DNA from 3 places in the Proteus sp. G2626 genome. Region 2 is predicted to be linked to each of the others. Evidence: predicted binding sites of a transcription regulator. Region 2 holds the regulator's gene; each other region holds the start of a gene.
The links. Region 2 encodes LexA, which represses DNA repair genes until DNA is damaged. Its sites were predicted from a motif close to TNCTGTATGTACATACAGNA; they were not measured.

Region 1 (3,290 bases), on a different contig from region 2:
ATAGATAAAGCACCATAATTTGAGTAAAAATAGTATGTCGTGGTAATTTGATATTTTGTTGCAATTCTTCTGCAGTAACACCACTTTTCATGGCTCGTTCAATAATAAGCTGATCTTGTATATTTTCTTTTAAATACTTAACTTGGCGATAGATTCGTAATCCCGATGCACTAAACGCCAATCCAACAAACATAAAAAGAAAAATAACAAAGAAAGTGATATTTTCTTGGCTAAACCCCATTTGTGTATTAGGGATAGGTGAGTTTTGCCAAAAGAAATCTAAAAACGGTGTATTAAATTGCGCCATTTCAGCGAGTACACGAAAAAAATCATTGATCACTGCATTAACGCCATCACCACTTGGACGTTGTATTGTAGCCAATCCTATCAACGATACAGCTGTAGAAATAAAAGCAGGAATAAAAATAAGCCAGCCAAGAACGCGCTTTAAAATGGCATATAATCCTGCATATTGATAACTCATCACATCCTCACTAGTAGAATTCGTCAATATTTATCTGTTTATCGTAGTCTAATTAACGGCTAATACGACAATATATTAATAGTAGCCATTCTCTCTATTTATTTTACTAAATAAATAAGAAACTGATTAAAAAGATTTTCTTTGTAACTCTTGCTACAATCGCCATTCGACAACATAGACCTTATTTATGGAGAGTAACATGTCTTTTAAATTCCCTATTGAAGCTGCTATTTTTGATATGGATGGTTTATTAATCGACTCTGAACCATTTTGGCAGCAAGCAGAACATGAGGTCTTTGCTGAATTAGGCGTCGATTTATCCCTTTCATCGGCAATGCCCGATATGGTTGGATTAAGAATAAACGAAGTCATTGATTTATGGTATAAAGCCTCACCATGGCAAGGCGTTTCAAAACAAGAAGCTAAACAAAAAATGGTTTCTCGTGTTGTCAAACTGGTTGAAGAGACCAAGCCACTATTACCCGGTGTCGAGTATGCTTTAGAACTTTGTAAATCATCAGGGTTAAAAATTGCATTAGCATCAGCTTCTCCTGATTTCATGCTTGAGCGAGTATTGGAATTATTTAATATTCGCCATTATTTCTCAGCTGTCGTTTCTGCTGATGAATTACCACACAGTAAACCACATCCAGAAGTCTACCTAAATGCAGCCAAAGCACTTGATCTCGATCCCATTCATTGTGTTTCATTAGAAGATTCTCGTAATGGTATGATTGCCTGTAAAGGTGCGAGAATGCGTTCTATCGTTGTACCCGCTACAACACAATTTAATGATAAGCAGTGGGGTTTAGCGGATGTGAAAATTGCCTCTCTTAATGAGTTAACACAACGACATTTATTAGGCTAGCTTTTATCAATAAAAGGGATATTTTGCTTTATTAGATATCCCTTTTATTTTGCTTTTAACATTTTCCTCATCAATTCTATTCTTTAAGTTTTCTCACTTATTTGACTTAATGTCATTAGTACTAATTTTACTTTTAGCTTTTTATCCTAAATTCGATCATTTTTAAATCAATCAAATAAAATATTTCCGTTATTGCTTAATATTTAAGGCAATTTTTATCTTTTTTGTCTGTTAGTTATCATCAAAACCTTTTATACTTTATCACTGTATAAATGAACAGCAAAAGAACAGACAAGGAATGACTGCAGAAGGACATTTACTTTTTTCTGTTGCAACACTTGTGTTAGCACAGAAACTTGAAATAACGCCAGCTCTTGCTCATGGTGATTGGTTTCACATGATCCCTGCTGTCTTATTAGGCTCACTTTTACCAGACTTAGATCATCCCGGCTCTATCCTTGGACGATTGTTCCGTATTATTTCGTTGCCCTTATCAAAACTTTGTGGTCACCGAGGTTTCACTCATAGCCTACTCGCATTTTGTGGTTTAGCCATTTTATGGGAAACCCAAGTTTCACCACGTTGGGAAATTTCAGTAGATATCTTTCATGCGCTTTTACTTGGTTATCTTAGCCATCTCATTGCCGATATGTTAACCCCTGCTGGTGTTCCTTTCCTATGGCCTTTAAAAATGCGCTTTGCGCTACCCATTTTAGGCAAAAAAAATAATAAAAAAGGTGAACGTTTTATCTCTGTGCTTATTCTTGTAGGTGCACTTTTTTTGCCACCACACCTTACTGTTACATTGCCTTCGCAAGTCAATAGCTGGTTACAGATGTACCACGACAAGCGCACTAATTTTTAACACCCTCTGACAAAACCCTACGATTCTCTATTTATTTATAAATTTTTACACCTTTTTATACCTATTTTCTTGTCTTTATAACTAAACGATTATATAAAAGAATAATTAATTATAAAAAGTTATTAACAATCCTGTTACCCTATAACGAGTTGATGCTGTTATATCCTTTCTTACTATTTAAGAACTCATATCGCATACAATCGTCTAAATTATATAAATAAAGATCTCGTTGGAGAGTTAAGATGAATTTTCCGTTAATCATTAACGTACTCGTCTTTGTTGTGTTATTACTCGTCTTGGCTAAATTAAGTCAACGTCAGTGGAGCCTTTCAAAGAAAGTCCTTGTTGGTTTAGTTTTTGGTGTTGCTTTTGGATTAGCGCTACACGCATTCTATGACTCACATGATCCTATCATTAAAGAATCTATTCTTTGGTTTAATATCGTGGGTAATGGTTATGTCCAGCTATTACAAATGATCATTATGCCATTAGTTTTTGCCTCTATTCTTAGTGCCGTTGCTCGTTTACACCAGGCATCATCGCTAGGTAAAATCAGTGGCTTAACTATTGGTACTTTATTATTTACCACTGCTATTTCTGCATTAATTGGTATTGTCATAGCCAATTTATTTGGATTAACCGCAGAAGGCTTAGTGCAAGGTGAACAAGAAGCACAACGCTTAATTGCACTTGAGCAAAATTACATGGGTAAAGTTTCTGACTTAACCATGCCTCAACTTATCTTGTCATTTATTCCTAAAAATCCATTTGCTGATTTAACAGGTGCAAGTTCAACATCCATTATTAGTGTTGTTATCTTTGCCACTTTCTTAGGTATGGCGGCGCTGAAATTACTCAAAGAAGATCAGCCTCGTGGTGAAAAAGTATTAGTTGCGATTGATTGCTTACAGTCATGGATCATGAAACTGGTTCGCATTGTTATGATGTTAACCCCTTATGGTGTTATGGCGCTGATGACTAAAGTTGTTGCCAGCTCAAATATGCACGACATTATTCAATTAGGAAGCTTTGTTGTTGCCTCTTATGTTGCTATTGGCTTAATGTTTGTGGTT
Region 2 (3,290 bases):
AATCTCATGTCCATCTTGTGCGAGTTTGCGTACGCGTTCGGCATTATAAACGTTGATACCTTGATAGAGCTTATTCCATGTCCAACTTAGTACGCGATCACTAATACGCACTGCTTCATACGAGAAGTTAGCAGCAATTTCTTCCATGATATCAGTGGCATTTTTACGTGCTTTATCGAGAGAGATTTTTTTCGCTTTTGATTCATCTTCAATGGCTTTTTCAATGGCTTTTGATGAAAGCAATTTATTGAAGAGATCTTGGCGTGCTGGTAATTTCGGACCAACGGCCGCTAAACGCTGGCGAGAAAAATGAATACGCGCAACGCGGGCAAGCTTTCGCGCTATACTGGTGTCAGTTCCGTGTTCGTTCGCCATTTCACGCATTGATACAGTGGGTGAAAAACGAACAAAACTGTCACGCCCCAGCCAAAGGATCGCGATAAATTTTTGGATACCGTTAAGCACACGTAAATGCGGGACGCCATTGTGGCCTTCACGGCCAGGCGAGCGACCAAACATTACAGAAACAGGCAACATTTCGATATCAAGATGCGGATTATTACGATGTGCATCAAGATAAGCGTGGAATGTTTTCACGGAATCTTTACGAGGATCAGGTGAGTAGTAACGGAATACTCTTGGGCCGTCATCAATAAAGACATACGCAGGGAGCTTCGTTCCACTTATCTCAATGGGTTTCAGTGGATCAGGTAATCCTAAAGATAAACATTGCTGTCTTAATGTTAGTAAGTCTGCCTTTGAATGATAAGGCAGCACATAAAGAAAAGATCGCGACGAATCCAACCCTAATTCAGTGATAGGATCAGTCGGAACTCGTTTACTTTTTACCAGTAATTTTAGTGGTAAATTCAATGTGTTATAATATAGTTTACGCCAAGCTGACATAAATAGTTGTAGCCTCTTATTAGCAATACTTCGAAAGCATAACAGAAAGTCTTTCGTAGATCTGTGGTGCTGTGACAATATTAATAGAGAAAAGTGGCAAAATAATCGTTTGTTTTCGATAGAGTTTATTATGACTAATCAAAATAAAGGTCTTACCCGAATCATCAAAGCTGGTGGCTATTCATGCAAAGGCATTCGTGCTGCTTGGATAAATGAAGCCGCTTTTAGACAAGAAGTCATTGTGACCTTGGTTGCAATTATCCTTTCATTTTTCATTGATGTCAGTGGTCTAGAGCGCATTTTACTCGTTGGTTCCGTTGTATTGGTTGTAATTTTGGAACTGGTAAATAGTGCCATAGAAGCAGTTGTCGATCGAATTGGATCTGAATACCACGAATTATCAGGACGTGCAAAAGATATGGGTTCTGCCGCCGTTCTTATTGCTATTATATTGGGATTATTTATTTGGGTAACCATTCTTTGGGGACATTTCTTCGCATAAAGTTAAAAAATTCTATTTTTGTCGAAGAATAATCCAAAGATGCGTATTTTATATTCATTTAAGGTTTCAAATCGTCATATACCTGTATATACTCACAGTCTGACTGTATAAACAAACAGGGGGCGGAATGAAAGCATTAACTGCAAGGCAGCAGCAGGTTTACGATTTGGTTCGTGATCACATTTCGCAAACGGGTATGCCACCAACACGGGCTGAAATAGCTTCCCAACTTGGGTTTCGCTCACCAAATGCGGCAGAAGAGCACTTAAAGGCGCTTGCTCGTAAAGGTGTGATAGAAATTATCTCTGGTGCATCTAGAGGTATCCGTTTGCTAATGGAAGAAGAGCCAGAAGGATTGCCATTAATTGGGCGAGTCGCTGCTGGTGAACCATTGTTAGCGCAAGAACATATTGAAAGCCATTATCAAGTTGATCCAATGCTATTTAAACCAAGCGCAGATTTTTTATTGCGCGTTAATGGTATGTCGATGAAAGATATCGGTATTATGGATGGCGATTTACTTGCTGTACATAAAACGCAAGATGTTCATAACGGGCAAGTGATTGTGGCACGTATTGAAGATGAAGTGACCGTAAAACGCTTTAAGAAAAGCGGTAATAAAATTGAGCTTCATGCAGAAAATCCAGAATTTTCACCTATTATCGTCGATTTACGCGAGCAAAACTTTACTGTTGAAGGTTTAGCAGTAGGGGTTATTCGTAACGGTGAATGGTTGTAATTTGTACCAAAATAAGTCAACACAACTTATTTTATAAAGATGCAGATGATGGGTAAAACCACAAAATCATCTGCATTTTTCATTTGTAGAATTTCTAGCAGTAATGCAATCAACGAGGCTTATAGTCGCCGGTTTTTTTCTGCTTTAGATTATCATCCATACTGTGATCATGATGACAACCTTCAGGGTGTGTACACTCTTGTGCTTCATGGCACTGTGAACATAACCCATGAATTTCTATTACGCTGTGGCGCAGATGAAATCCACTCTCTTTTGCCAGTAATGAAATCGCATCTTCAATTTTATGGCTGTTCTTTTCAGTGACAGATAAACAACGGTCACAAATTAGCATTACTGACGTATGTTCAACATCATCAAAATGATGACAAAGCACATAACTGTTGGTGGATTCTATTTTATGGATAAATCCTTGCTCAAGTAAAAATTCTAGCCCGCGATATACCGTGGGTGGCTTTGCTTGTGGTTCAACTTGGCGTAATAAATCCAATAAGTCGTATGCGCTGATAGCAGAAGGTTGCTGCATTATCAGACGCAATACTGCCAGACGTTGTGAAGTCAGGCGAACACCTCGTTTCTGGCAGAGCTTTTCTGCCTGAGCGAGCAATTTCTCTTCATTCATGGGGATCAGATGCTCTCAGACGTTGTTAATGATCCAAATCCTATCATATTTTTCAAGAGCAAACCTTTGTGTAAAGTGGGGTTTTGTGAAAATAACCTCGGCTCTTAATTTTCTTTTAAAAGAAGATGCTGATGGAAACAACGATGTTTTGTATCTGAATTGAAAAATTTTCATCTTGTAACGCTATTTTAGAGGATGATATGTAGTGACGATAAGCAACAAAAAACCCAGCCTAAGCTGGGTTAATTTTTTAAAGGTTTTAAGATTAAGCAATCTTAGAACGGAATATCGTCATCAAAATCCATTGGTGGTTCATTGCTTGGCGCTGGCGTTGCTGCGGGTTGTTGTGCTGGGCGAGATTGTGCGCCACCGCTAAATTGTTGTGATGCTTGTGGCTGTTGTGGTTGACCCCAACCGCCTTGACCACCTTGTGAAGGTGCATTATCTTGACCACCACGGCCACCTAACATCTGCATTGTGCCGCCGATGTTAACGACAACTTC
Region 3 (3,290 bases), on a different contig from region 2:
TTACGCCAAGACTGGGCGCAAGTACGAACTCATGACTTCTTAGCAACCTCATATGATCAGCAAGATGATCATAAATTAACGGGTCGTGCTGGTCTTTTATATGCTTTTGATAATGGTATTTCATCTTATATAAGTTATAGCACCTCTTTTGAACCTAATTTACAAACGCGTAGAGCACCAGGTGCACCACCATTTGATCCAAGTGAAGGACGCCAATTAGAAGCGGGAATTAAATATTTCACCCCTAATCAACAAACATTAGCAACGCTCTCTGTTTATCAATTACAACAGCGTAATGTGACTAACTATAATGCCGAAAAAGCCTATTTTGAACCCGTGGGTGAAATTAGAAGCCGGGGTGTTGAAGCTCAAATTAATAGCCAATTAACTGACAATATTTCATTAATTAGTAGCTATGCTTATACCGATACCGAAGTAAGAAAAACCATTATTACGGGAACACAAGGGAAAGAATTACCAAGAGTTCCTAAGCACATGGCCTCATTTTGGGGTCAATATGATGTAATCTCTGGGTTACTTAATGGTGCTAAAGCGGGCTTTGGTGTGAGATATGTGGGTGTATCTCAAGGTGATACTAAAAATACAGTCAGTGTACCTGCGGTAACGTTGTATGACGCAATGGTAGGCTATTCTTTAGGAGAATTATCACCATCTTTAAAAGGAGCTGAAATTCAACTAAATATGAATAATATTGCGAATAAACATTATGTTGCCTCTTGTGCAGGTGATACTGCATGTTTTTATGGCATTGGTAGAACGATGACAGCAACGATGAATTATCGCTGGTAATGCTACATAAATTAACTATGCAGCAAATAAATACCCTAACCATAGCCAATCTGTTGATCGGCTATGGTTTTTTTTAAATTCTTATAACGCTAAAAGAAGCTGTCGCTCTATTTGTGGATCTTGCAAAGTGACATGAAACCCGATTAACCGTACACCTCGCCCATTTCGGCGCTCATGCCATGCTTGATAGGCAATATTTATTAAATCGGCTTTTTCTAAGATAGGATGAGTATGCTCTTGTGTCGTTAATTGAAAATCATCAAATTTCAGCTTAACGCCTTGCCTTGCTATCCTTAGATCAGGTTTAACTTTTGTGAGACGTTTTTCTAATTCGTTATACAACCCATCAAGTAATACTAAGCAGTCATCCCATGAATTAATATCTGTCGCAAAAGTACGCTCAACACCTACCGATTTTCTCAGTCTATCCGGGTTTATTTGACGAGCATCAATACCATGACTACGTTCCCATAAATTTTGACCAAACTTTCCAAGTGCTTTAACCAGAGAAATAACATCCGTACGACGAATATCTGCACAGGTTTCTAATCCCATGTCTTGTAAACGTGCAAACGTCACCTTTCCTACACCGGGTATTTTGTTGAGTGGTAATTTTAGAATAAAATCATCGACTTGTTCTGGTGTAATAACATATTGTCCGTTTGGTTTATTGATATCAGATGCAATTTTGGCAAGAAATTTAATTGGTGCAATACCCGCTGATGCCGTGAGATTAAGTTCGTCAACAATCTGTTGGCGAATTTCTTGGGCTATCAACGTTGCAGAGCCATGACAGTGCTTACTTTCCGAAACATCAAGATATGCTTCATCAAGTGAAAGAGGCTCAATAAGATCAGTATAACGAGAAAATATATGGCGAATTTTTGCTGAGGTTTCTTTATAGAGTGCCATTCTGCCGGGCAAGACTTTTAAATGAGGACATAGTTTCAATGCTGTGGCCGTTGACATAGCACTACGTACACCAAAGCGACGTGCGAGATAATTCGCGGTGCAGATAACGCCTCGGCTAGAAGCATTTCCACCAACCGCAATTGGGATCTCTTTTAGTGCTGGATTATCACGCATTTCAATCGCCGCATAAAAACAATCCATATCAACATGAATAATTTTACGCATACAATCACCTCACCTCATTTACTGTTTAAATATACAGTAAGTAAATATTAACTGCAATTTTTATTCGTTCTCATATCCCTAGATGTAGGTGTATTTCTCATAAAAGTCTGAATTAGTCTGTTTATTTATAGAATTGTCACAAAGTGATGCTAGATTGTTTTTGCTTGTTGATTAATTACATTTACTTTAATGATTGTTTTGTAACTATATATAAAACAAGGAAATTATTTTTCATGATCAAATTATTTATTGCTATTTCTCTCTTTTTTTATTCTGTAATTCTTATGGCATCCCCTAAAATTATCGCACATCGTGGTGGCACCGCTGATGCACCAGAAAATACTGAAGTTGCTATAAAAACAGCACTCTCTAATCAAGCTGACGCAATTTGGATCACGGTTCAATTATCGAAAGATAACGTTCCTGTACTTTACCGCCCTAGTGATTTAAAAAGCTTAACTAATGGACAAGGTGCTGTTTCTGAATTTACTGCACAACAACTTAAACAATGGGATGCAGGCTATAAATTTGGAGAAACACAGCAATTTCCTTATCGAAACAAAGGGGTTACTATTCCCACCTTAGATGAAATCCTAACTCAATTTCCTACTACTCAATTTTATCTTGATTTAAAATCGCCAGATGCTGATCCCGCAGTTCAAGGCGAAGCATTGGCCTCTGTTCTCAGTAAACATAATGCACTTGATAGAACTCGAGTTTATTCCACTAACACAGCCTTTCTTGAAGCACTACCTACCAATGTAGAGCGTTTTGAAAGTCGTGATATCACTCGTGATATCCTTGCAAATATAACGATGAGTCACATTTGTTTATTACCTGAAAATTTAGATATTACTCGTTGGTATGGACTTGAATTACATCGAAAAGTAGAGGTTGTTGAAAAATATACTTTAGGCGAGGCACGTTCGGCTTCAATTCTTAGTTGGGATAAAGATGCAATGTCATGTTTTCGTGCTGGTGGCAATGCTCATATTGTTCTTTTTGGTATCAACACCGAAAAAGATTATATTCAGGCTACTGAATTAGGCGCTGATGCAGTTATGGTCGATTCTCCAGCTAAAATGAAAGCATTTAGAAAAGAGTAAATAAGTCGATTTAGGCATTCACTTTTATCTTCACTTCATTCTCTTCTACACTTAATCATGTTATCTGATGGAAATAAGTAAGGAGGAATAAAATGTTAAACAATAAAATTTCGGGTGATTGGAATTTATTCAAAGGAAAAGTAAAAGAAAAATGGGGAAAAATCACCCATGATGAACTTGATGTTATCGAAGGCACTCGAGAGCAATTGATTGGTAAACTTCAAGAGCATTATGACT

Region 1: GWJ05_RS12670 (metal-dependent hydrolase) is a predicted target of LexA. The motif match lies at 1,615-1,634, and genes of this name have one in related genera.
Region 3: dinB (DNA polymerase IV) is a predicted target of LexA. The motif match lies at 1,967-1,986, and genes of this name have one in related genera.

The regions. Positions count from the first base shown of each region.
Region 1 is NZ_JAABNH010000027.1:34,225-37,514, reverse strand. It holds gene GWJ05_RS12680 (YniB family protein) at 1-484, opposite strand, end outside; gene hxpB (hexitol phosphatase HxpB) at 684-1,352, shown strand; gene GWJ05_RS12670 (metal-dependent hydrolase) at 1,651-2,217, shown strand; gene GWJ05_RS12665 (L-cystine transporter) at 2,460-3,290, shown strand, end outside.
Region 2 is NZ_JAABNH010000007.1:400,655-403,944, reverse strand. It holds gene plsB (glycerol-3-phosphate 1-O-acyltransferase PlsB) at 1-906, opposite strand, end outside; gene GWJ05_RS04255 (diacylglycerol kinase) at 1,037-1,408, shown strand; gene lexA (transcriptional repressor LexA) at 1,536-2,147, shown strand; gene zur (zinc uptake transcriptional repressor Zur) at 2,257-2,787, opposite strand; gene ssb1 (single-stranded DNA-binding protein SSB1) at 3,063-3,290, opposite strand, start outside.
Region 3 is NZ_JAABNH010000028.1:41,306-44,595, reverse strand. It holds gene GWJ05_RS16080 (TonB-dependent siderophore receptor) at 1-810, shown strand, start outside; gene dinB (DNA polymerase IV) at 892-1,947, opposite strand; gene GWJ05_RS16070 (glycerophosphodiester phosphodiesterase family protein) at 2,181-3,053, shown strand; gene GWJ05_RS16065 (CsbD family protein) at 3,146-3,290, shown strand, end outside.